4 regions of the Gordonia ajococcus genome follow, and region 1 is predicted to be linked to each of the others. Evidence: predicted binding sites of a transcription regulator. Region 1 holds the regulator's gene; each other region holds the start of a gene.

Evidence for each region. The regulator LexA, encoded in region 1, represses DNA repair genes until DNA is damaged. The targets are predictions, from matches to a motif close to CGAACANNTGTTCG.
Region 2: GAA2_RS05925 (DUF222 domain-containing protein) is a predicted target of LexA. The motif match lies at 2,934-2,947, and genes of this name have one in related genera.
Region 3: GAA2_RS00315 (DUF222 domain-containing protein) is a predicted target of LexA. The motif match lies at 3,716-3,729, and genes of this name have one in related genera.
Region 4: GAA2_RS04935 (HNH endonuclease signature motif containing protein) is a predicted target of LexA. The motif match lies at 2,643-2,656, and genes of this name have one in related genera.

What each region holds. Positions count from the first base shown of each region.
Region 1 is NZ_CP052884.1:2,993,989-2,999,926, reverse strand. Features, by position in the region: gene pfkB (1-phosphofructokinase) at 1-730, opposite strand, end outside; gene GAA2_RS13520 (DeoR/GlpR family DNA-binding transcription regulator) at 727-1,497, opposite strand; gene GAA2_RS13515 (phosphoenolpyruvate--protein phosphotransferase) at 1,632-3,332, shown strand; gene lexA (transcriptional repressor LexA) at 3,310-4,017, opposite strand; gene GAA2_RS13505 (LysM peptidoglycan-binding domain-containing protein) at 4,254-4,820, shown strand; gene nrdR (transcriptional regulator NrdR) at 4,920-5,387, shown strand; gene hrpA (ATP-dependent RNA helicase HrpA) at 5,361-5,938, opposite strand, start outside.
Region 2 is NZ_CP052884.1:1,290,889-1,296,826, forward strand. Features, by position in the region: gene GAA2_RS05905 (MarR family winged helix-turn-helix transcriptional regulator) at 1-245, shown strand, start outside; gene GAA2_RS05910 (GNAT family N-acetyltransferase) at 290-1,540, opposite strand; gene GAA2_RS05915 (TrmH family RNA methyltransferase) at 1,637-2,491, shown strand; gene GAA2_RS05920 (DUF2537 domain-containing protein) at 2,488-2,814, shown strand; gene GAA2_RS05925 (DUF222 domain-containing protein) at 2,974-4,581, shown strand; gene GAA2_RS05930 (DUF6928 family protein) at 4,647-5,420, opposite strand; gene sepH (septation protein SepH) at 5,424-5,938, opposite strand, start outside.
Region 3 is NZ_CP052884.1:71,696-77,633, reverse strand. Features, by position in the region: gene GAA2_RS00330 (phosphotriesterase) at 5-964, shown strand; gene GAA2_RS00325 (SDR family oxidoreductase) at 969-1,766, opposite strand; gene GAA2_RS22980 (hypothetical protein) at 1,900-2,421, shown strand; gene GAA2_RS00320 (aldehyde dehydrogenase family protein) at 2,436-3,599, shown strand; gene GAA2_RS00315 (DUF222 domain-containing protein) at 3,784-5,337, shown strand; gene GAA2_RS00310 (alpha/beta hydrolase family protein) at 5,673-5,938, opposite strand, start outside.
Region 4 is NZ_CP052884.1:1,077,228-1,083,165, forward strand. Features, by position in the region: gene GAA2_RS04920 (Type 1 glutamine amidotransferase-like domain-containing protein) at 1-146, opposite strand, end outside; gene GAA2_RS04925 (glycosyltransferase family 4 protein) at 260-1,414, shown strand; gene GAA2_RS04930 (demethylmenaquinone methyltransferase) at 1,496-2,203, shown strand; gene GAA2_RS04935 (HNH endonuclease signature motif containing protein) at 2,683-4,302, shown strand; partial or broken gene GAA2_RS04940 (oxygenase MpaB family protein) at 4,347-5,380, opposite strand; gene GAA2_RS04945 (geranylgeranyl reductase family protein) at 5,620-5,938, opposite strand, start outside.

The sequences.
Region 1 (5,938 bases):
ACCAGACGCCCGCCGCGGTGGCGAGGACCGCGCCCCGTGCCCCGAGCGTGGCCAGCACGGCGCCGCCGATCTGCTCGACGAGCGCCGTGGACGCGGCGACGATGGGACGGAGGTCGTTGCGGGAGAGCGATTCCCGCAACTCTGCCGGATCGGTGCCGGTGAGTTCGGCGAGTTCGTCCTCGTTCGGCTTGATCAGGTCGACTCGTCCGGCGGCGGCCGCACGCAGCGGTGCTCCCGAGGTGTCCACCGCCACGCGGCAACCGGCGGTGACCAGGGCGTCGGCGACGGTCCGATACCAGTCCTCCGGTACGCCGGGCGGCAGTGATCCGCACAGCGTGACCCAGTCCGCGCCGTCCGCGTAGGTGCGGATCAGTGCGCTCAGCGCGGCCAGTTGAGCCGCCGTCAGGCTGACGCCCGGGGCATTGATCTTGGTGGTGGTGCCGTCGGCTTCGGCAATGGTCACGTTCGAGCGCACCTCGCCGTCCACGGGGACCGCGTCGTAGGGGAGTCCGAGCTCGTCGAGGGCGGCGAGCAGCGGGTCGCCCGCACGCGCCGGGAGCAGTGCCCGGGTCGGTAGTCCGGCGGCGGCGACGGTGCGGGCCACGTTGACGCCCTTGCCGCCCGGTTGGGCGCGGACCACACCGGCTCGCTGGACCTCGCCGCGCCGGAGCGGGGTGTCGAGTTCGAGGGTGCGGTCGACGCTGGGATTGGCTGTGACGGTGAGGATCATGCGATCACGACCTCGACGCCGCGGGCGGACAGGGCGGCCGAGAACCTCGGATCGATACCGGAGTCGGTGATCAGGACGTCGATGTCGTCGATGCCGGCGAATCCCGACAGCTCCTCGCGCTCCATCTTCGAACTGTCGGCGAGGACGACGACGCGTCGGGCCGCGGCAACCATCGCCGCCTTCACCGCCGCCTCGTCGGGGTCGGGCGTCGACAGACCGTGCGCTTCGCTGAGGCCGTTGGTGCCGATGAATGCGGTCGTCACGCGCAGCCGTCCCAGTGCGGCGACCGTCTCGGCGCCCACCGTGGCCTGGGTGAGTCCGCGGACGCGACCGCCCAGGGCGTGCAGACCGTCCGCATGGCGGCCGGCGAGCAACCCGGCGATCGGCAGGCTGTTGGTGATCAGCGTCAGATCGCGGTCCCGCGGCATGACCTCCGCGGCACGGAACGTGGTGGTGCCGGCGTCGAAGAGCACCGATCCGCCGTCGGGCGGCAGGAAACGGAGGGCGGCGCGGCCGATGGCGGCCTTCTCCTCGATCTGTTCGGTCTCCCGTTCGGCGATGCCGAGTTCACCGATCACCCGCATCACCTCGGGGCGGACGGCACCGCCGTGGACGCGCTGCAGGTGCCCGCCGCGTTCGAGAACGGCCAGGTCGCGCCGAACCGTCTCGCTGGTCACGTCGAACTTCGCGGCGAGCTCGGCGACCGAGGCGCGCCCTGCGACGCGAACCTCCTCGGCGATGGCCTGCTGTCTCTCCTCGGCGTACACACCGGCTCCGTTCTGATCGTTCCTGCTCACTCGGCCACCGCGAAATGTGGGAATATGTGGCTTTGAATGTTGTAGTAACTGTGTTTACGCCTTTTTATGTTGACAAGTCAAGCCAAATTTGTAACCGTGGTCACATGACGCAGATTCTGACGGGGACGCCGGTCGTCGGTGGTGTGGCTCATGGACCCGCACTGTGGCCGGGACGCCGTCCCGACCACAGTGCGGAGGCGCTCGGCGCCGGTGTCGAGATCTCCGAGGACCAGCGCCCGGAGGAGGTCGCACGATTCACTGCGGCGGCAGGCGTCGTCGCCGCGCGACTCCGTGAGCGCGCGTCGCAGAACACCGGCGTCGCCGCGGAAGTACTCGCCGCCACCGCCGGACTCGCGGAAGACCGCGGCTGGATCGGTGCGGCGTCGGCCCTGATCGCCAGGGGTACGCCGGCACCGTCGGCCGCCGTTGCCGCCACCGAACAGTTCGCCGCGGTGTTCACCAAGCTGGGCGGCCTGATGGCCGAGCGGGTCACGGACCTCAACGACGTCCGCGACCGCGTGCTCGCCGAGCTCCTGGGACTGCCCGAACCCGGGTTGTCCACGCCGGAGGTGCCCTCGATCCTGCTGGCCGACGACCTCGCACCCGCCGACACGGCCGGCCTCGACCCCACCACCACGATTGCCCTCGTGACGCGACTGGGTGGGCCCACCAGCCACACCGCGATCATCGCCCGTCAGCTCGGCATCCCGTGCGTCGTCGCGGTGTCCGGACTCGTCGGGATCGATGCGGGTACGGCGATCCTCGTCGACGGCACCACGGGTGAGATCGCCGTCGACCCCGATGACACCGCCGCGCGAGCCCGAGTCGAGGAGTATCGGCGTCACGCCGCTCGCGTCGCCGGATGGTCGGGTCCGGGTCGCACCGGCGACGGGGTGGAGGTGGCGATCCTGGCCAACGTCGCCGACGGGTCGTCGGCCCGCGCAGCAACCGATCACCCGGTGGAGGGTGTCGGACTGTTCCGTACCGAATTGGCCTTCCTCGAGCGCGCCGAGGAGCCTTCGGTCGACGAGCAGGCGGGCATCTATCGCGAGGTGCTGGACGCTTTCGACGGCCGCAAGGTGGTCATCCGCACCCTCGACGCCGGCTCGGACAAGCCGCTGCGCTTCGTGACCCATCCCGACGAGGCCAACCCGGCACTCGGTGTGCGCGGCGATCGAATCGCCTTGGCGCACCCCGAGATCCGCGCGCGCCAGCTCGACGCGATCGCCCGGGCGGCGCTGGAGGCCGACGCGCAGCCGTGGGTCATGGCCCCGATGATCGCCTCACCCGCCGAGGCGGCGACATTCGCCGCGCAGGTGCGCGAGCGTGGACTCGTCGCCGGTGTGATGATCGAGGTTCCCGCCGCGGCGATCCTGGCCCCGGCGATCCTGGCCGAGGTGGACTTCGTCTCGATCGGCACCAATGACCTCACGCAGTACACGATGGCCGCTGACCGAATGTCCGCCGAGCTCGCATCGCTGACCGATCCGTGGCAGCCGGCCGTGCTGCATCTCGTCGCAACGGTCGCCCGGGCCGGACGTGATCAGGGCAAACCGGTGGGCGTCTGCGGAGAGGCCGCGGCCGATCCGCATCTCGCCTGCGTGCTGGTCGGACTCGGGGTGACCTCGTTGTCGAGCGCTCCCGTCGCGGCGCCCGCGGTCGGCGCCCGGCTCGGCGCGGTCACCCTGGCAACCTGCGAAAACGCGGCGGCGGCCGCGCTGGCCGCCACCGATCCGGCTGCAGCTCGCGCGGCGGTCGCCGCGGTACTCGACAGTGACGAGGTCAGACTCGCCTCATCACGGTGACGACCTTGCCGAGGATGACGGCCTCGTCGCCCGGGATCGGGTCGAACAACTCGTTGTGCGGCATCAGCCAGACATGACCCTTCTGGCGTTTGAAGGTCTTGACCGTGGCCTCGCCGTCGATCATCGCGGCCACGATGTCGCCGTTGTCGGCCACGTTCTGCTGGCGGACGACGACCCAGTCGCCGTCGCAGATCGCGGCGTCGATCATCGACTCGCCGACGACCTTCAGCAGGAACAGCGATCCCTCGCCGACGAGCTCCCGGGGGAGTGGGAACACGTCCTCGACGGCTTCCTCGGCGAGGATCGGTCCGCCTGCGGCGATCCGGCCGAGCACCGGTACGAAAGTGGGTTCGGGCAGTGCTCCGCCGGTCGGCGAGGTCGGCGTCGGGGGTTCGCTCGGCGCGATGTTCACCGCCCGCGGACGGTTGGCATCACGTTTGAGAAGGCCCTTGCGTTCGAGCGTCCGCAGCTGATGGGCGACCGAGGAGGTCGAGGTGAGACCCACCTCGTCACCGATCTCGCGGATGCTCGGCGGGTAACCGCGTTCTCGCACGGATTTGCGGATCACCTCGAGAACTCCGCGCTGCCGCGGCGTCAGCGACGCCTCGGCAGCCGCCATGTCCGCCGGGGTGACGGGCTCGTCGGCGCCCCGCGCTCCGGTGCGCTTACCGCCGTCATCGCTCATGATCGGGTTCCTCTCGATTCCGAACGTGCTGGTAGATCGCTTGTCTTTCGACGAGCCTAGCCGAGAACGCCGACCGCATCAAACATTTGTTCGACGTGTCGCGAGACAATTGTCGGAGTGCCGTGCTACAAATCGAACATCAGTTCATCGAACGGATGATCGACATTCGAACAGTTCGACCGGGACGACGCGGTCCCACTCACGAACACCGTTCGACCGGATACACGGAGGGCACCATGCGCACCGCCACTCTCATCGACCCCGTCCACCTCGACCCCGCCCGGCACGACCCCGCCCGGCACGGCGGTCCCGTCCGCGGCGACGTCCTGGAGCGTCCGCGCCCGACACGTCGGGGAGACGCCCGGCGGCCCGTCGACAACCGTCCGGTGCCGGAATCGGCGGTCCGGGTCCGCCGCGTCGCGTCCACCCAGTGCGCGTCGCCGGTGGGTATGCGCGGTCGTGGACCGGTGGTCCCGGCGTGGCGTCCCGCCGAGGCGGCTCCCGCGGCCGTCATCCGCCGGCGTCGCCGCACGGCGACCGCTGTCCTCGCCGGCGTCGCGCTCGCCCTGGCCGTGTGGGTCATCGCGGTCGTCGGCCAGAACTACGCCGCGTCGGTCACGCCTGCCGCGGTCGGCACCGAGGTCGTGCACGTTCGGTCGGGTGACTCGCTGAGCACGATCGCCTCGCGGGTCGCCCCCGAGATGCCGCGTGAGGCCGTCGTCGACGAGATCATCCAGCTGAATGACCTCGCGTCGAGCGGGCTGCGCGTCGGCCAGCCGCTCCTCACCCCCCGGTACCACTGAGGCCGGGCGGTATCCTCGATGCCACAGGGACCAGCCGAGCACCGGCCCGGCATGCGGCGCGGCTGCATCAGAGCGTCCCGTGACCTGCGTGAGGATACGATGCGCTGCCCCTTCTGCAAGAACGACGACACCAAGGTCATCGACTCGCGTGTCGCTGATGAGGGGCAGGCCATCCGGCGCCGCCGCTCCTGCGTGGAGTGTGGGCGACGCTTCTCGACCGTGGAGAGTGCGGTCCTCTCGGTGGTGAAACGCAACGGCGTCACCGAACCGTTCAGTCGCGAGAAGGTGATGCGAGGTGTCCGGCGCGCATGCCAGGGGCGCCACGTCGCCGAGGACGCTCTCGCCCAGCTCGCCCAGCAGGTCGAGGACACCGTCCGCGCCAGTGGTTCGGCCGAGATCCCCAGCAATGAGGTGGGACTCGCGATCCTGAAGCCGCTGCGGGACCTCGACGAGGTCGCCTACCTGCGCTTCGCGTCGGTGTACCGGTCCTTCGACTCCCTCGAGGACTTCCAGCGCGAGATCGACGACCTCCGGGCCGCTTCAGCCGAGTCGGTCAAGAGTTCGTAGGACCCGCTTCTCCGACACCGGGAACGCGGTGCCCAGCCGTTCGGCGAACAATCCGACCCGCAGCTCCTCGACGAGCCACTGCGCCTCGTCGTTGACGTGCGCTTTCCGGTGTTCGGGTACCTGGGCCAGCCGCTGCGCCCACCGTTCGGTCACGCGGTCGATCACGGCGACTCCGGCCTGATCTCGCGCGGCGGAAGCCGGGAGTGCCGTCAACCGTGCCTCGGCGGCCGCGAGGTAGCGCGGCACGTTCTCCAGATGATGTCGCGGAGTGGCGGCCACGAATCCGTCGAAGACGAGGTTGTCGAGTTGTTCGGCGACGTCGTCGGCGGCGAGCGAACCCGCATGACGGTCGATCGCGGCGCGTACCGGCGCCACCGAGCCGAGCGACTCCACCGCGAGAGAGAAATACTCCGGAGCCGACTCGGTGATCCGTGGACGGATCTTCTCCGTCAGGGTGCGAAACGCCTCGGGTGAACGCACGGCGGACGCGGTCCCGGCGTGAAGGCCGGCGACGACGTCGCGGATCGCCCGGCGTGTGCAGTCGGCCAGCA
Region 2 (5,938 bases), 1.7 Mb from region 1:
TGTCGGATCTGGGCATGATCAAGCGCGAACCTCATCCGACTGACGGGCGTCAGGCCATCGTGACGCTCTCGCAGGACGGGGTGGAGGTCATCAAGGAAGAGCTGGCGGCCCGCGAGGCCTGGCTGAGCGACCGGCTGCGCGAACTGTCGCCGGACGAACGGGACGCCCTGCGCGAGGGTGTGATCATCTTCAACAAGATCCTCGGTAAGCCGGACACCGACGTGCCGCACACCCGGGCGGTCTGACGCGGTCATTGCCCGCTCCAGAATGAGTCCCGGAGCTTGCGGGGTCAGAAGAACGTGCCGGAGAACGGTGCCCGATCGGTGGTGAAGGCCTGGTCCAGAGCTCGAAGCGTTGTCGGGGAGTCGACGCTGAGCCGGCCGGCCGCCGCGAAGGCCGACGGTCGTATGCCGCCGAGGTAGATGCTCGACAGCACCGAGGTGTCCATTTTCACTGTGGGCGTTGCGGTTTCGGCCGCCGGTGCGACGATCGCGTCGCCGCCGCGCGCGGACACCGTGAAAACCCCTCCGTGACCACGGAACTCGTCGGTGACCTCGATGACGGCATCGAGGTCGGCGGCGTACTTCCGCGATCCCAACGCGGCCGGGATGTCGAGGATGCGTAGCCACATCTCGTCGCGCAGGCCGGTGATCGACACATCTCGCGCGTTGATCAGCTTGTGCCGCAACGGGTCGTCGACCGGGATGGTGGCGGTCAGTGACGGGATCAGGTCGAGGTTGGTCAGTACCCGCCACAGGTCGGAGTGGGCGTCGTCGGTGACCGCGAAGACCTCGTTCACCTCGCCCCGCACGCCACCGTTCTCGTTCTTGTAGATGCGGTAACTGGCGTAGCCGTCGTCGTGCAGCAGGTAATGCAGTCCGCTCGCGGGCAGCGGACGCTCCGACGGCCGGTCGGCGAGGATCGGTGCCCACCAGGCGGGGGTCCGGGTGAGCGCGCCGGGGGTGGTGAGCGTCCAGCGTGCATGGAGATCGGGTACGGCAGCGGCGATCTCGTCGACGTCGGCGAAGCGCACGGTCGCGTCCTTCGGCTGATCGCCGCGCATCGGTGCATGCCCGGGCGTGATGGACACGGTGTTGGAGAAGCACGCCGGACCGAACCCGAAGCGTTCGTAGATGGTGCCCTCACTCGCGGTCAGGATCGCGAACGTGTAGTTCTCGGCCTCCCACTGCCCGAACATCTCGGTCAGCATCGTGCGCAGGATTCCACGACGACGATGCGTCGACGCCACGGACACCCACGACAGTCCGGCGGCGTCGGCCACACCGGCGCCGGGTAACGACATCGACATCCGGTAGAACATCGACACCCCGACGAGCGGCTTCGACGGGAGGCCGGTGTCGCGCACCAGGACGATGTCGTCGTCGGCGACCTTGCCGCGAAGGTCGGCGCGCTCGTCGTCGGGCAGTGGATTGCGCATGGCGAACGCACGGGCATCGGTGGTGATGATGTCGTCCCAGTCGGCGTCGGTGGCGCGCTGGAGGGACAGACGTGACGTCGGGGTCGAGACGCTGTTGGTCACGGGCTCAACATTTCCACATCGGCGAGGCCGGGGTACTCATCGGGTGTTCGAACGGGTGTCGCAGGTCACGTACGGCCCGGGTGGCACACTGTTCCGGTGCCCGGGCTCGCAGTGGAAGTGATCGACATCGACGACCCGCAGGATCCCCGGGTCGAGGACTTCCGTGACCTCAACTCGGTGGACCGCCGACCCGACCTCCCGGTTCTGCCCGGCGGACGCCCCGGACGCGGTCTGGTCATCGCCGAAGGCGTGCTCGTCGCGCAGCGCATGATCGCCTCGAGGTTCTCCGCCCACGCCTTTCTCGGCGTCGACAAGCGTCTGAAGGAACTCGACGACGATCTGCGCGACCCGTCGCTGTCGGGTGTCCCGTTCTTCCGGGCCTCGGCCGAGGTGATGGCGGAGATCGTCGGCTTCCACCTCAACCGCGGCGTCCTCGCCGTCTCGCGACGCCCCGAGGTGCTCTCGGTGCCGGACATCGTCGAGACCGCGCGCACCGTGGCGATCCTCGAAGGCGTCAACGATCACGAGAACATCGGCTCGATCTTCCGCAACGCCGCCGGCCTCGGCGTCGACGCCGTCCTGTTCGGTCAGGGCTGCGCCGACCCGTTGTACCGGCGTTGCGTTCGCGTCTCGATGGGTCATGCCCTGCTGGTGCCGTTCGCCAAGTTCGACGAGTGGCCCCGTGGTCTCGACGAACTGCGTTCCCGCGACTTCCGTCTCGTCTCGATGACCCCGGACCCCGACGCGGTGACGCTCGCCGAGGCGGTCGACGCCGAGAAGATCGGATTCCTGGTGGGCGCCGAAGGGCCCGGCCTCACCGCGTCGGCGATGGCGTCGACGGATGTGAAGGCCCGCATCCCGATGAGTCGCGGAACCGACTCGCTCAACGTTGCGACAGCCGCGGCCGTCGCGTTCTACGAGCGTGTCCGGTCGGGCACGATGGGGGAGTGAACACTCCCGAACCGTTCGATCGGAATGGCGAGCCCACTCCGTGGGTGGGGCACACCGAGCCCACGCCCTGGGCGCTCGGCATCGGCGTATCCGCCGTCTGCGCACTCTTCGGGGCGTTCGTGCTCGTCGGGATCTACGAACTGATCGGCGGCATCCTGAAGTTCCTCGGCATCGCCGCGGTGCTCGTCGTCGCCGGTGGCCTCGGCTGGACCCTCTGGGAGTTCCGCTACCGCCTCGTATGGCGCTGGATCGTCTGGGGCCTGCTCATCGGCTTCCTGGCCGGGGTGACGTCGTCGATCGCGTTGCTGATCATGGGTCGTTAGCTCTGCCACCGCGCGGACAACATCTGGCCCAAGCCTCACCTACCAGACACCACCGACAGGGCCGAGCCGATGAGTGGACGTCAAGATTCGGTGCGGACCAGCGCATTCCCGTGTACAGTCGAACATGTATTCGATCAGTGTTCTCCGGGGGTGACCGTCTTGGCAGACAGCGCACGGCCCGCCGCCGCGGTCCCGCCTTCCGGAGCTGCCGCGCTCGTCGATCAAATCCATTCGCTCATCGACCAGTTGCAGACGGTGAACCTGACGCAGTGTTCGGATGCCGAACTCGTCGATCTCGCCGCCGAGACCGAAAGGGCCATGGCGCGACTGAGTTTTGCCGGGGACCGTCAGGTCGTCGAAGCCACCGAACGTGACCTACCGCGTAAGACCGGTCATCGCAGTGTCATCCAGTTCATGACCCATCGCCTCCGGATCGCCGAACCCATGCGTCGCCGCGACCAGATGTCGGCCACCGCAACCTTTTCCAGCCCGACCGGTGAACCGCTCCCACCCCAGCACCCCACCCTGGCCGAGGCCTTTGCCGACGGGCATGTCGGCCCCGCCCATGTTCGTGCGGTCATCGATGTCCTCGACCAGATTCCGCACGCCGTCGACCACGACGTGAAGATCGCCGCCGAAGTTCAGATGACCGAGATCGCCGTCGACCACACGCCGGCCGACATCACCGCCCTGGGATCCCGACTGCTGGCCCACCTCGACCCCGACGGCACCCTCACCGACGATTCGGATCGCCAGCGCCGCCGGAATCTGTGGGTCGACCGGCAGCGTGCCGACGGCACGGCCAAACTCACCGGCACCCTGACACCCGAACTGCTTGCCCGGGTCACCATGCTGCTCGCCGTCTGGGCCAAACCCGGCATGAACAACCCCGACGACCCTGAATCACCCCATGGCTCGATCGACGACGCCGACCCCGACGTGGTCGCCGCAGCCGCCGAGCGGGATGACCGCACCCCGGCCCAGCTCAACCACGACGCCTTCAACGCACTGCTGAAAGCTGTGTTCGAGGACGGTCTACTGGGTAAGAGCCACCGCGGACTACCCGTGCAGATGATCTTCAAGGCCGATCTGAACGATCTGATCCGTGAAGCCGGCTTCGCCACCACCGCGACCGGCACCCTGATCCCGATCAAAGATCTCGTCAACCTGGCCGCCGACGCCCAACCATGGCTGGCGGTGTTCAAGGACGCCACCGCCGTCCCGCTCTACTTCGGACGCGGCAAGCGCCTGGCCACCCGCGAACAGCGCCTGGTGTCCTTCGCCCGCCCCGACGGCGAAAACTGCTCCACACCCGACTGCGACCTCTCCGCCGCACACGTGGAAATGCATCACGCCCAACTCGATTGGGGCCTCGGCGGACTCACCGACATCACCGACCTCGCACCCGCATGTCCGAAACACAACCGCATGGTCGGAGAGCAACCCGGCCAGTACACCACCCGGATGGTCCGTGAAGGATCCGATGAAGGCCGCTGCGTCTGGCGGCTCAACGCCGAGCCCGGGGCACCACCCAACCCCGAACGCATCAACCGGCGACCCGACATACCCCGCCGGTTCATCGAACACCTCCAACAGGTACGTAACGAGATCCACGGACCCGCAACGGCGTCCGGCGATGAAGCACGCCTTGTGGTGCGCAGAGTCATCGACCACCGGCCACGGGTCGTCCCGCCGAGCCGCGAACTGCGCGCGGATCCCCGGTCGCTCATCGAAACACACCTCGCCGAACTACTCAGCCGCCTCTGACCTGAGCCCAGATCCCCGAAGTCGAGACACTCGAAGTCATCCACGGGCTCGGGCACGAGGAGCGGTCAGAAGCCGAAATACTCCCGGATGCTTCCGCGCTTGCGCGGACGGCCCTCTGGCGGTGCGGCGCGTTCCCCGGCGTGGGCGGCGGTGGCTCGGCGATAGTTCTCGAAATCGGCGGCGGTCGGCTCGTACTCCGCCGGGTGGAGCGCGAAGCCGGTGACGGTGATGTCGGCCGGGTCGAGGTCGGTCGGGGCGAGCGGATGGGTGTAGCGGAATCCGAGCCAGGACCGGTTGGCCTCCTCGGCGAGCTGGGCCGGATGGAATGGCAGCGCCATCCCCTGGTTGGGGACACCTTCGGCGTAGGAGAGCGGGTATTCGCCTCCCCAGAACGGCTTCTCGAAGGTGAACGGGAGTCCGTGGTCCTCATGGATCGTCACCGGGTCGGCGGAGAACGAGCGTCGGAGTGACCCCGATTCCCAGCGCGCGAACGCCCCGAACGACGTGTCGGGTTCGGTGTAGAGCAGCGTCGTCACCGCGCTCGGGCGGATCGCGGCCAGCGTCCGGGTCAGCGTCGAGGGGACGGCCGTCTCGAACAGCGAGCATGAGATGACCGCGAGCGAACCGTAGAACCCCGCGTAGACGTGGTGATCCTTCGCGGCGGCTGCGGTCGCCAGGTCGGTGTCGACGAGCGGGACGAGAACGCTGTCGCCGTAGATCTTCGACGCGAGTTGCTGGGCGTGCTGATGATCGTGCCGCGGTGCGCGCACGACGCTGCGTAGGTCGTCGGCCGGGTCGGAAGAGTCGATGAACCAGACGGTGGCCGCGCGTGCCGACATATGTCAGCTGTTCCCGTTGCTGCGTACGCCGAGCAGGACGTCCTCCCACGCGGGCACGGCGGGCTTGCGTGGCTTCTTCTTGCGCGGACGTTCGGCGTGAGCGGGTCCGGGCTCGCGTGTCGCAGGGCCCTCCGGCGAGTCGGTGTCGTGGTCGGTCGCCGACGCGGTGTCCGCTTCGGCATCGGTGCTGTCGCGCCCGGGTGTGTCCGCCGGGGATGACGCCGAAGCGGCGTCCGGTTCCATGGTTGTGGTCTTGACAGGCGCCTGCGCAACGGGGGCGGCGATCGGGGTGACCGGTGCCGGGGGCGCGTGGGCGGTGGTCTCCTCGTCGAACCCGAAATCGAGAGGAACGGTGCCGTTGTCCTCCCGCACCGCACGACGTTCCTGGCGCGCGCGCTGGGCACCGATCAGCGAGTTGGCGTCGAGCGTGACTTCTTCACGCCCGTCCGATGTGGTCTCGACGGCGATCTCCGGAGTGGCGACCGGCATGAGTCGACGCCGCGGTGCGATGGTCTCGG
Region 3 (5,938 bases), 2.2 Mb from region 1:
TCTCGTGGCCACCGTCCACACCGCCGCAGGCCCGGTCGATTCCGCCGAACTCGGCAAAGTGCTTGTGCACGAACACGTCTTCATCGTCGGCGAGGAATTCCGGCAGAACTACCAGGACGACTGGGACGAGGACGCGAAGGTCGCCGAGGCCGTTCACGACCTTGCCGAACTGAAGGAACTCGGGATCGACACCATCCTCGATCCCACGGTTCTCGGTCTCGGCCGGTACATTCCGCGCATCCAGCGGATCGCCGAGCAGATCGACCTCAACATCGTCGTCGCGACGGGGCTCTACACCTACAACGACATACCCTTCCAGTTCCACTACGCCGGTCCCGGCCTGCTCTTCGACGTACCCGAACCGCTGGTGGATCTGTTCACCAAGGACCTGACCGAGGGCATCGCCGACACCGGCGTACGCGCCGCATTCCTCAAGTGCGCCATCGAGGAGCAGGGCCTGACGCCCGGCGTCGAACGCGTGATGCGAGCCGTCGGGCAGACCAGCGCGCAGACGGGTGCACCCATCACCGTGCACACCAACCCGCACACCCAGTCGGGTCTGGTGGCACAGAGGGTGCTGGCCGAGGAGGGTGCCGATCTCACGAAGGTGGTCATCGGCCACTCCGGCGACAGCGTCGACCTCGACTACCTGATGAAGATCGCCGACGCCGGCTCCATCCTGGGCATGGACCGATTCGGTCTCGATCTGCTGTTGCCGTTCGAGGACCGCGTGAACACGGTCGCCGAACTGTGCAAGCGCGGCTACGCCGACCGCATGGCACTCGCCCACGACGCGTCGTGCTTCATCGACTGGTTCGACCACGAGGCGAAGAAGCAGGCGCTGCCCAAGTGGAACTATCGCCACATCAGCGATGACGTCCTGCCCGCGCTGCGTGAACGCGGCGTCAGCGACGCCGACATCACGACGATGCTCGTCGACGTTCCGCGCCGGTACTTCGAGTAGCGCCTCAGGCCAGGGATCGCTGGTAGCGGCGCATACCGCGCAGCCAGCGGTCGTAGTCGGCGCCCTTCTGCCGGTACATGTCCAGCACCTCGGCGTGCGGGAGGATCAGGAATCGTTCGTCGGCAACGGCTTCCAGCACGATCGCGGCGACCGCACCCGGGGTCAGGACCTCACCGGCGGTCTCGACGGCCTTCTGCATCAGCTTCTGGTCCGGCGTGGCCGAGTCGTCCTCGGGCCGGAGCAGCTTGGTGTCGACGCCCATCGGGCACAGACAGCTGACCCGCACACCGTCGTCGCCGTGGGTGATGTTGAGCCACTCGGCAAAACCAACGGCGGCATGCTTGGTGACCGAGTACGGCGCATTGCCGATCTGGGTGAGCAGTCCGGCAGCCGACGCCGTGCTGACGAAGTATCCGCCGCCCCGCTCGACCCACTCCGGCACGAGACGACGCGCCGCCCGGATGTGGCTGCGCAGGTTGACGTCGAGCGCCAGATCCCACATCGCCTCGTCGGTGTCCAGGCCGCCACCACGTCCGATACCGGCGTTCGCGAAATACAGGTCGACCGGCCCGAAGGTGGACTCGGCCAGGCGGACGGCCGCATCGATGTGGTCGTCGCTCGAGGCATCACCGGCGATCGCGACGGCGGAGTCGCCGAGTGCATCTGCGACACTGTCCGCCGACGCCGCGTCGAGGTCGGTGACCACGACCTTCGCGCCCGCCTCGACCAGGGCGTGCGCGAGCGCACCACCGATCCCACCCCCACCGCCGGTGACGATGGCAACCTTGCCTGCGACGTCCATGGAGATCTCCTTCGATCGGTGGGTCTGGATAAAGACCTACCAGACGTACGCATCGTCTCCGGCGGCTGACCCGTGCCGAGGAATTCGCTCGTCGGTCTGGCCACCCACCACGCGCGGTGCGACACTGGACGTCATGACGGCCGGGGTTTCTCCGCCGGCGCATGCCGAACTCGACGGCATGCTGGACGAGCTCGCGCAGGGCGTCGCCACCTGGACGGCGATGCCGCTCGAAGAACGCGCGGATCTGCTCCTACGCACGCGAACGGCCGTCGACAAGGTCAGTCGACGCTGGGCGGAGGTCGCGATCCGCATCAAGTCCACTCCCCCATCGGTGCGTGGCGAGGAGTGGCTGTCCGGTCCGTACATCATCATGGCCGGGCTGACCAGGCTCGCGAAGACCCTACGCGTGGTCGCTGCCGGAGGGAGCCCGGTGGACGGCATCCGCACCGGCAGCGCACCGGGCGGGCGGTTGACCTTCAAGGCAATGCCGCTCGGACTGCAGGAAGCACTGCTGTTCAACGGTCTGGCCGGCGAGATCTGGATGCCACCGGGGTCGGCTTCGGCGAAGTCCGCGCCGGCGCCGGTCTCGGCACCCTCACCCCGGGTGACTCCGGCGGAGTCGGCCTCGTCCTCGGGGCCGGAAACGCCACGCTGATCGGGCCCTATGACGTGCTCTACGAACTCGTGGCGTACAACCGGGCGTCGATCCTGAAACTCAATCCGACCTTTCGCGATCTACACGGGATCTATTTCGAGGCGTTCGCGCCGCTCATCGAAGCCAACGTGATGCGAATCGTCAACGGCGACATCGAGACCGGCGAGTATCTGACCTCACATCCAGGCATCAGCCATGTGCACATCACCGGTAGCCGTGCCGCGCATGACGCGATCGTGTGGGGTCCCGGGGAGGAGGGGGAACGGCGTCGAGCCGAGGGAACCCCGCTGTTGACCAAGCCGATCACCAGCGAACTCGGTGGCGTGTCACCGATGATCGTCGTTCCCGGCAAGTGGTCCGATGCAGACATCAGGTACCAGGCCGAACATGTTGTCACTCAACGAATCCACAATGCCGGACACAATTGCATCGCAGGTCAGTCGCTCATCCTGAGCTCGTCGTGGCCCCAACGTTCGCAGTTCCTCGACGCGATCCGTTCACTCCTCGACAAGATCCCACCGCGGGCACCGTGGTATCCGGGCAGCGACCGCAAGATGAGCCTCGCCGAGCAGGAGTATCCGCACGCCGAACACCACGGTGGCCGACTGCTCGTCCAGGTCGACGACTCCACATCCGACGCCATGTACACAACGGAGTTCTTCTCCCTGGTGTTGGGACACACCGAGTTACCCGGTACCGGAGCCGCATTCCTGCGCGACGCCGTGCATTTCGCGAACACCAGGCTCGACGGCCAGCTCGGCGCCAGTGTCATCATCGCCCCACGCGATCGCAAGGACCTCGGGCCCCGTCTCGAGGAGTCGCTCGCCGAGCTGCACTACGGAGCGATCGGGGTGAACTGCTGGGCGGCGTTCGCGTTTCTGTCGCCGACGCTCAGCTGGGGCGCCTACCCGGGAAACACCCTGGACGACGTGGGCAGCGGAATCGGCGTGGTGCACAACGGATTGCTGATTCCCAACCCGGAGAGATCGGTGGTCTACGGTTCCTTCCGCCCCTTCCCGCGGTCGTGGTTGGGCGGAGAATCGACCATCGCCCCGGCGTCGCCGGTCTATGTCACCTCGAAGTCGAACAATTCTGCGTCGGAAGCCCTCACCCACTACGCGGCACGGCCGGGATGGTCGCGCATTCCGCAGGTGTTCCGGTCGATCCTCTTTCCTTGAGGTAAAGGCCGGTAGCGGGATTCCATCCCTTTACACCAACCCACCGACAAGTTCTTCGGCGGTGAGCCGTCCGGATTCTCGTTGCACCACAACGCAATAGCGAGTACAGTCGAGTTCGAACATACATTCGCACCAGCGGCATCGGGGGGTGACCGTCTTGACCGAGATCTCGAACTCCGACGTCGTGCCGTCGACCCGCGCCTCCGAACTCGTGCAAGAACTACACCGGATCACCACCGAGCTGCAGACCGTCGACCTGACACAATGCTCCGATGCCGAGCTCGTCGACGTCGCCGCCGACACCGAACGCGCCATCGCCCGACTCACTTTCGCCGGCGACCGGCAGATCGTCGAGATCGCCGACCGCGACCTGCCCCATAAAACCGGGCACCGCAGCATCACCCAGTTCATGACCCACCGCCTGCGCGTGGCCGACCCCATGCGCCGCACCAAACAACGCCACGCGACCGCCACCCACCTCAGCCCGACCGGCGAACCGCTCGAACCCGAACACCCCGCTCTGGCCGAGGCATTGGCCGACGGCAAGATCAACACCTCCCACATCCGGGCGGTACTCGACGTGCTCGACCAGATCCCGCACGCCGTCGACCACGACGTGAAGATCGCCGCCGAACGACAGATGGCCGAAATCGCCGTCGACCACACCCCCGCCGACATCACCGCCCTCGGCGCCCGCCTGTTGGCCCACCTCGACCCCGACGGAACACTCGCCGACGACACCGACCGCAAACGCCGTCGCAAACTGTCGGTCAACCGGCAACGCGCCGACGGCACCGCCAAGATGTCCGCCGACCTCACACCCGAACTCCTCGCGCGGATCACCATGCTGCTCGCCGTGTGGGCCAAACCCGGCATGAACAACCCCGATGACCCCGAATCACCGCACGGGTCGATCGAGAATGCCGACCCCGAGATGGTCGAAGCCGCTGCCGCACGTGATGATCGCAGCGATGCGCAGCGCAACCACGACGCGTTCAACGCCTTGCTGAAGGCTGTGTTCGAGGACGGCCTGCTCGGCAAGAGTCACCGCGGGTTGCCGATACAGGTGATCGTCAAAGCCGACCTCAACGATCTGGTCCGCGAAGCCGGGTTCGCCACCACCGCCACCGGCACCCTGATCCCGATCCCCGACCTCATCGACATGGCCGCCGACGCCCAACCCTGGCTGGCGGTGTTCAAAGACGCCACCGCCGTCCCGCTCTACTTCGGCCGCGGCAAACGGCTGGCGACCCGCGAACAGCGACTGGTGTCCTTCGCCCGACCCGACGGCGAGGTCTGCTCCACACCCGACTGCGGCATAGCCGCCGCACACGTGGAAATGCACCACGCCCAACTCGATTGGGGTCTGGGTGGCCTCACCGACATCACCGACCTCGCCCCGGCCTGCCCGAAACACAATCGCATGGTCGGCGACCAGCCCGGACAGTTCACCACCCGGATGGTCCGGGAAGGGCCCGATGAGGGCCGCTGCGTCTGGCGGCTCAACGCCGAACCCGGCGCGCCACCCAACCCCGAACGTGTGAACCGGCGACCCGACATACCCCGACGGTTCATCGAGCACCTTGAACAGGTGCGCACCGAAATCCACGGGCCCGATGAGGCGTCCGGCGATCAGTCGCGCCTTCAGCTGCGCCAGATCATCGACCTACGCAACGCCTCCGACGCCGAAGCCACCCTCGCCTCGATAATGCTCGCCGCCGCATACCCGCGCGTGTGAAGCAAGCGTGGCGAGGGACGGTCACCGGCCCTTCGAGGCTCGTCGCTAACGCTCCTCACACCTCAGGGAGCAGATGGGCAAACACCCCCAACACTCCTCACACCTGAGGGAGCAAGTGGGCACCACTCGCTAACGCTCCTCACACCACAGAGAGCAAGTGGCCACTCACCGCCAACACTCCTCACACCTCAGGGAGCAAGTGGGCACCACTCGCTAACGCTCCTCGCACCTCAGGGAGCAAAGGTGGGCTCCTCAGAGAGCGAGGGTGGGCACCTCATCGAGCGAAAGTTCATGCAACCGGGCCGAAGTCGAATCGGAGGTCCGTGGTCGCTGCGTCAGTCGATCACGTCATCGACGTCATCGAGGTCTGCCGCCGAGACGCCGGTGATGATGTCGAGAACCTGCGGGTATTCGGGCGCGGTCGAGGTCACCACCGAGCCATGGTCACCGCCCGGGATCAGCACCGCCTCGGCCTGACCACCCTGCCTCACGACGGCATCGACGTAGCGGCTCGAGTTGACCGGCGAGACCATGCGGTCCTTGGTGCCGTGTACGGCCACCACCGGTGTCGTCGGATCGATGTTCTGGATCGGGTCGACCA
Region 4 (5,938 bases), 1.9 Mb from region 1:
TCGAGGTCGAGCCAGGCCTGGTCGGGATAGATCGACGACGCGGTCGGGATGAAGCCGATGCGCGCACCGGTGCCGACGCGCGGCACGAGGAAGTCGTGCACCGGGGTCAGCCATCGGCTCAGCAGGAGTAGGTCGGTGTCGGGCACACGTCCACTGTGCATCACGCCCGGGATTCGGGTCGTCGGGTGTTCACCGGGTGTTGCGGGACGTGTCACGCACTGCGTCACTGCCCGTCAGGTCGACGGGTCAGGGTCGGGGCATGCGCGTCGCGATCGTCGCCGAGAGCTTCCTCCCGCAGATGAACGGGGTGGTCAACTCCGTCCTGCGGGTCGTCGAGCATCTGGAATCCACCGGCCACGAGGTGGTCGTCATCGCCCCGGACACACCGCGGAGATGTTCTTCTGCGCCGCGGATCGTGGGGCGGCGGACCGCGGTGCACCTGGTGCCGTCGGTGCGGGTTCCGCGGGTGACGTCGCTGCCGGTCGGGGTTCCGATGCCGCTGCTGTACCGGGTGCTGCGCGACTTCGGGCCCGACGTCGTGCACCTGGCCTCCCCGTTCGTGGTGGGCGCGGCGGGCGCGGTCGCCGCGCGCGCGCTGGGCGTGCCGGTGGTCGCGGTCTTCCAGACCGATGTGGCCGGGTTCGCGGCGTCGTACCGGCTGGGTGCGGTGGAGAAGGCGGCCTGGCGATACACCCGCCTGTTGCACGAGATGTGCGATCTGACGCTGGCGCCGTCGAGCGAGACGATGACCGCCCTCGCCGTGCGCGGCGTGCCGCGGCTCCGGAAGTGGGGGCGCGGCGTCGACCTCGACCTGTTCGCGCCGGACCGTCGGGACGAGGCTCTGCGCGCGCAGTGGCGGCAGGACCGCGACCACGCGCTGGTGTGCGGATTCGTGGGTCGGCTGGCGCCGGAGAAGCATGTCGAACGGTTGGCCGGGCTGTCCGGGGACCCGCGGGTGCGGTTGGTGATCGTCGGCGACGGTCCCGAACGCGCTCGCCTCGAACGCTTGATGCCGGATGCGGTGTTCACCGGCGAGCTCCGCGGCGACGCGCTGGCCCGGGCGTACGCCTCGTTCGACGTCTTCGTGCACGCGGGCGAACACGAGACGTTCTGTCAGACGATCCAGGAGGCGATGGCCAGCGGCCTGCCGGTCATCGCCCCCGCTGCCGGCGGACCGTGCGATCTGGTGACGCCGTTCCGCACCGGGTACCTGCTCGAGGTCGCGCGATTCGAGGCCGCCCTGCCGGCAATCGTCGACTCGCTGCACGACGATGCGGTGCGGGCCGCGTTCGGTCGGGCGGCACTCCAGGCGGTGCGGTCACGGACCTGGCCGTCTGTGTGCGCCGAGCTGGTGGGGCACTACCGGTCGGTGACCGGGGCGGGTGCCGCGGCCGAGTTCGACCGGCCCGCCTGATCGCCGGGACACCGGTCGCGGTGGCGGCGTGCGGCGTACCTCACGCTCGTCGTGGCGCCGGCGCGCGGTAGCGTGAGCGGCATGGCATCGACGGGCGCGAACCCACCTCAGCGAGCAAGTCTGGAGAAGGATCCGGCCGAGGTCGCGGCCATGTTCGACGGCGTCGCCCGACGCTACGACATCACCAACACGGTGCTGTCCTTCGGGCAGGATCGCGGGTGGCGCAAGAAGACACGCAAGGCGCTCGACCTGCGTCCGGGTGACATCGTGCTCGACCTCGCGGCCGGGACCGCGGTGTCGACGGTCGAACTGGCGTCGTCGGGTGCCCACTGTGTGGCCGCCGACTTCTCACTCGGCATGCTCAAGGCCGGCGCCCACCGCGACGTGCCCAAGGTCGCGGCCGACGCGCTCTCGCTCCCGTTCGCCGACGACTCCTTCGACGCGGCCACCATCTCCTTCGGGCTGCGCAACGTCAACGATGTCCCGACTGCGCTCGCCGAGCTGCGTCGTGTGCTGAAACCCGGTGGGCGACTGGTGGTCTGCGAGTTCTCCACGCCGACGTTCAAGCCGTTCCGCACCGTGTACATGGAGTACCTGATGAAGGCGCTGCCGGCGGTGGCGACGAAGGTGTCGAGCAGCCCGGACGCGTATGTCTACCTGGCCGAATCGATCCGGGCCTGGCCCGACCAGTTCGCGCTGGGCGACCTGATCCGCGACGCCGGCTTCGACCAGGTGCGCTGGCAGAACATGACCGGCGGGATCGCGGCGATCCACTCCGCCCGGGCCTGACGTCCCCGACGCCACTTCGAAAACGACGTCGCATGCGACCTCGATCCGGTCCGGCGACGTCAGCTGGCGTCGCAGATCCCGAATCGGTGTCGCATGCGACTTCGGTTGTGGGGCAACGAGGTAGGAGTGCGTGCAGTCCGATCGGTGGGTAGCGAGCTGGCGAGGAACCCTTCGCTACCGTGGTAGCGAGCTTGCGTGCGGTCTTTCTGTTCCTTGAGTAGCGAGCTTGCGAGCAACTCTCCGCTCTCTGAGGCGAGTTTGCGAGGAACCTTCCGCTCCTTGGGTAGCGAGTTTGCGAGCGGTCTTTCTGTTCCTTGAGTAGCGAGCTTGCGAGCGTATCGAAAGGCCCCTCTACCAGACACCACCGACAAGTCCGGAAATGAATCTGATCCTCGATACTCGTTGCGAGGCAGCCGAATTGCGCCTACAGTCGAGTTATCGAACACGTATTCGAGTCGACGTCTCCAGGGGGTGACCACATGACCGATCACGCACTGCGCGATGACACCACCACACCGCCACCCTCGGGTCCCGCCGTGTTGGTCGGCCAGATCCACACCCTCATCGATCAGCTGCAGACAGTGAACCTGACCGGGTGTTCGGATGCCGAACTGGTCGATGTCGCGGTAGAGACCGAACGGGCGATCGCGCGACTGACTTTCGCCGGCGATCGTCAGATCGTGGAAGCCACCGAACGTGATCTGCCGCGCAAGACCGGGCATCGCAGCATCATCCAGTTCATGACCCACCGCCTGCGGATGGCCAATCCCGGTAAACGTCTCGAACAAACCCGGGCCACCGCATCGTTTCCTGATCTGACCACCGGTGAACCCCTCGCACCCGCACATCCGGCGCTGGCCGAGGCGTTCGCCGCCGGGCGAGTCGGGTCCGCGCACGTGCACGCGGTGCTCGACGTGCTCGACCAGATTCCGCACGCCGTCGCCCATGATGTGCAGGTCGCGGCCGAACAGCAGATGGCCGAGATCGCGGTCGAGCACACCCCGGCCGACATCACCCACCTCGGCGCCCGACTCCTGGGCCATCTCGACCCGGACGGCACCCTCGCCGATGATGCGGATCGGCAACGTCGCCGCAACTTCTGGCTCAACCGGCAACGTGCCGACGGGACCGCGAAACTCAACGGCACCCTCACCCCCGAGTTGGTGGCGCGGTTGGAGATGATGCTGGCCGTGTGGGCGAAACCCGGCATGAACAACCCGCATGATGCTGAATCCCCGTGCGGGTCGATCGAGGACGCCGACCCCGACCAGCTGGCAGCCGCGGCCGAGCGTGATGACCGCAGCCCGGCGCAGTTGAACCATGACGCGTTCAACGCGCTACTCAAAGCAGTGTTCGACGACGGCATGCTCGGCACCAGTCACCGCGGACTGCCGGAGCAGTTGATCGTCAAAGCTGACCTCAATGATCTGATCCGTGAAGCCGGGGTGGCGACGACGGCGACCGGCACGTTGATCCCGATCCCGGATCTGATCAAGCTGGCCGCTGATGCGCAACCGTGGTTGGCGGTGTTCGAAGATGCCACCGCGGTCCCGTTGTACTTCGGACAAGGCAAACGATTGGCCACTCGCGAACAACGCCTGGTGTCCTTCGCCCGGCCCGACGGCGAATCGTGCTCCACTCCCGATTGCCGCGTACCCGCCGCCCACGTGGAAATGCATCACGCCCAAATCGATTGGGGTGACGGCGGATTCACTGACATCACCAACCTCACTCCCGCCTGCACCCGACACCACCACATGGTCGGTAACCAACCCGGCCAATACACCACCCGCATGGTCCGCGAAGGACCCGATGAAGGCCGCTGTACCTGGCAGCTGAACGTCGAACCCGGTGCCCCTCCGAATCCGGAGCGGATCAATCGGCGACCTGATCTACCGCGCCGGTTCGCCGAACATTTGAAACAGGTACGCGAGGAGATCCACGGACCCGACCCGGCGTCCGGCGATGAAACACGCCTCGAGATCCGCGAAGTCATCGGCCACCAATCCGAGGCGCCCGTAAACCGGGGTCTGTCTCTCAAGGACCTGTCGCCCATCGAACTGCGATGCGCCGCACTCCTCGGACTCAACAAGATCTGAACCCCTCCAGCGCGGTGACTCTCCGAGCTCGGAGAACCGCAGGGTCAGGAGCCGGTGGCCTGCCGCGCGTCCTCGGCGATCAGGTCGTGCGGGACCGGGCAGCCGGTAGGCGCGGACTGTGCTGCGCCGGAACCCTTCTCGGGATTCGACGCGCCGGGGACGGGGCAACCGGCCCCGAAGGGGCCGAGTTCCTCGAGGCGATAACCGTTGGGGTAGCTGCGGATCTGCTTCGTCTGACGGCCGAACAGCGGCTCGGTCCGCGGCGGGAAGAACAGCCGGATCGCGAGACCGCGGGCCTTCAGTCCACCACGCACCAGAATACGTTCGACGAGGGTCGGCTTCGGGTACTTGAACGCGTTGAGCAGGCGATCGTCCATGAGCGCGAACGACATCCGGCGTACGACCGCGCGGGAGAGCAGCTTGTAGGGCATGAAGGTGCCGAGCAGGTCGAGGGTCGAGTCCGCGACGGCCAGGGCGTCGGGGCTGAACGCGAAGTTGGCCGTCTCGTAGTCCTCGTAGAACTGCTTGAAGCCCTCGTAGGTCTCCGGGATGTCCTTGATGCCCATCAGCTGACCGAGCCGGCGATAGTAGTTCGTGAGGCCCCGGATCTCGTGGCTGGTGAGCTTGCGCCACTCGTAGGCGTTGACCCACTCCACCGGGCACACCACGAAGGTCGCCAGCACGTAGAGGAAGTCGCCGTTGGAGATGTCGTACATGCCGTGCATCTGGTTGATGCGCCGGATGCCGGCGCGTCCCAGTGGACTGTCGCGCCGTGCTCGATCGGGGCGTCGAGAAGGAGGACCGTGTCGTCGTAGCGCTTCTGCGTCGACTCGGTGAACTGGCTCGTCTTGTACAGCAGGTCGCCGATCGACGGCACCGCGTAGGTGCGGAACAGGGCGAAGCTCAGCGCCTGGGTGATTCCCCAGGGGAACTCCTGGGTGCCGAGTGCCCGTGCGATCGACGTCGGGTCGTTGTCGGCGTCCATCCGATCGATGTCGCCACGCAGGTGATAGCGCTGCGTCACCCGGTTCTGGACGGCGTGCTTGGCGCGGGTGGCGAGAGTGGATGCAGTGGGCATCGTGCATCTCCTGGGTCGGCGGTGGTCTCGATTGTTGCATGTGTGTGGCCGAGGCCACACAGGTTGGAACATTACCGCCTCTATGTCTCATTGGGTGTGCCGGGGTGGTGAGACGTCGCAATTTTTCCCGCGTGCACGTTTCGGTCCGGTCGGCGACCGCTTCCCGGCCGCTGACCGGATTCGATCGGCGGCTGGGAAACGACGCCGCGGGACTGCGCCCGCCGGCCGCGTATCGAGGTTCAGGCGAACGGCGGCCGCGGATCGATGCGGCTGGAGATGCGACCGACGGTCCGCCAGGCGCGGGCGACGAGGTCGGCGTCCTCGTCGGTGATCAGATTGCCCATGACGCGGACGACCAGTGACATCAGCTGCGGTGAGCGGATGCCCGGACGGCCGAGCGTGGGCACCGTCTGCGGCATCGTCAGGAGTCCGGCGAGGCGTCGGGCGGCGGAGAACGCCAGCCCGTAGTGGCCGACGAGGATGTCGCGCCAGCGGTCGGTGTAGTCGTCGGCACCGAGGAGTTCGACGGCCAGCCGGGCGGTTTCCATCGCGTAGTCG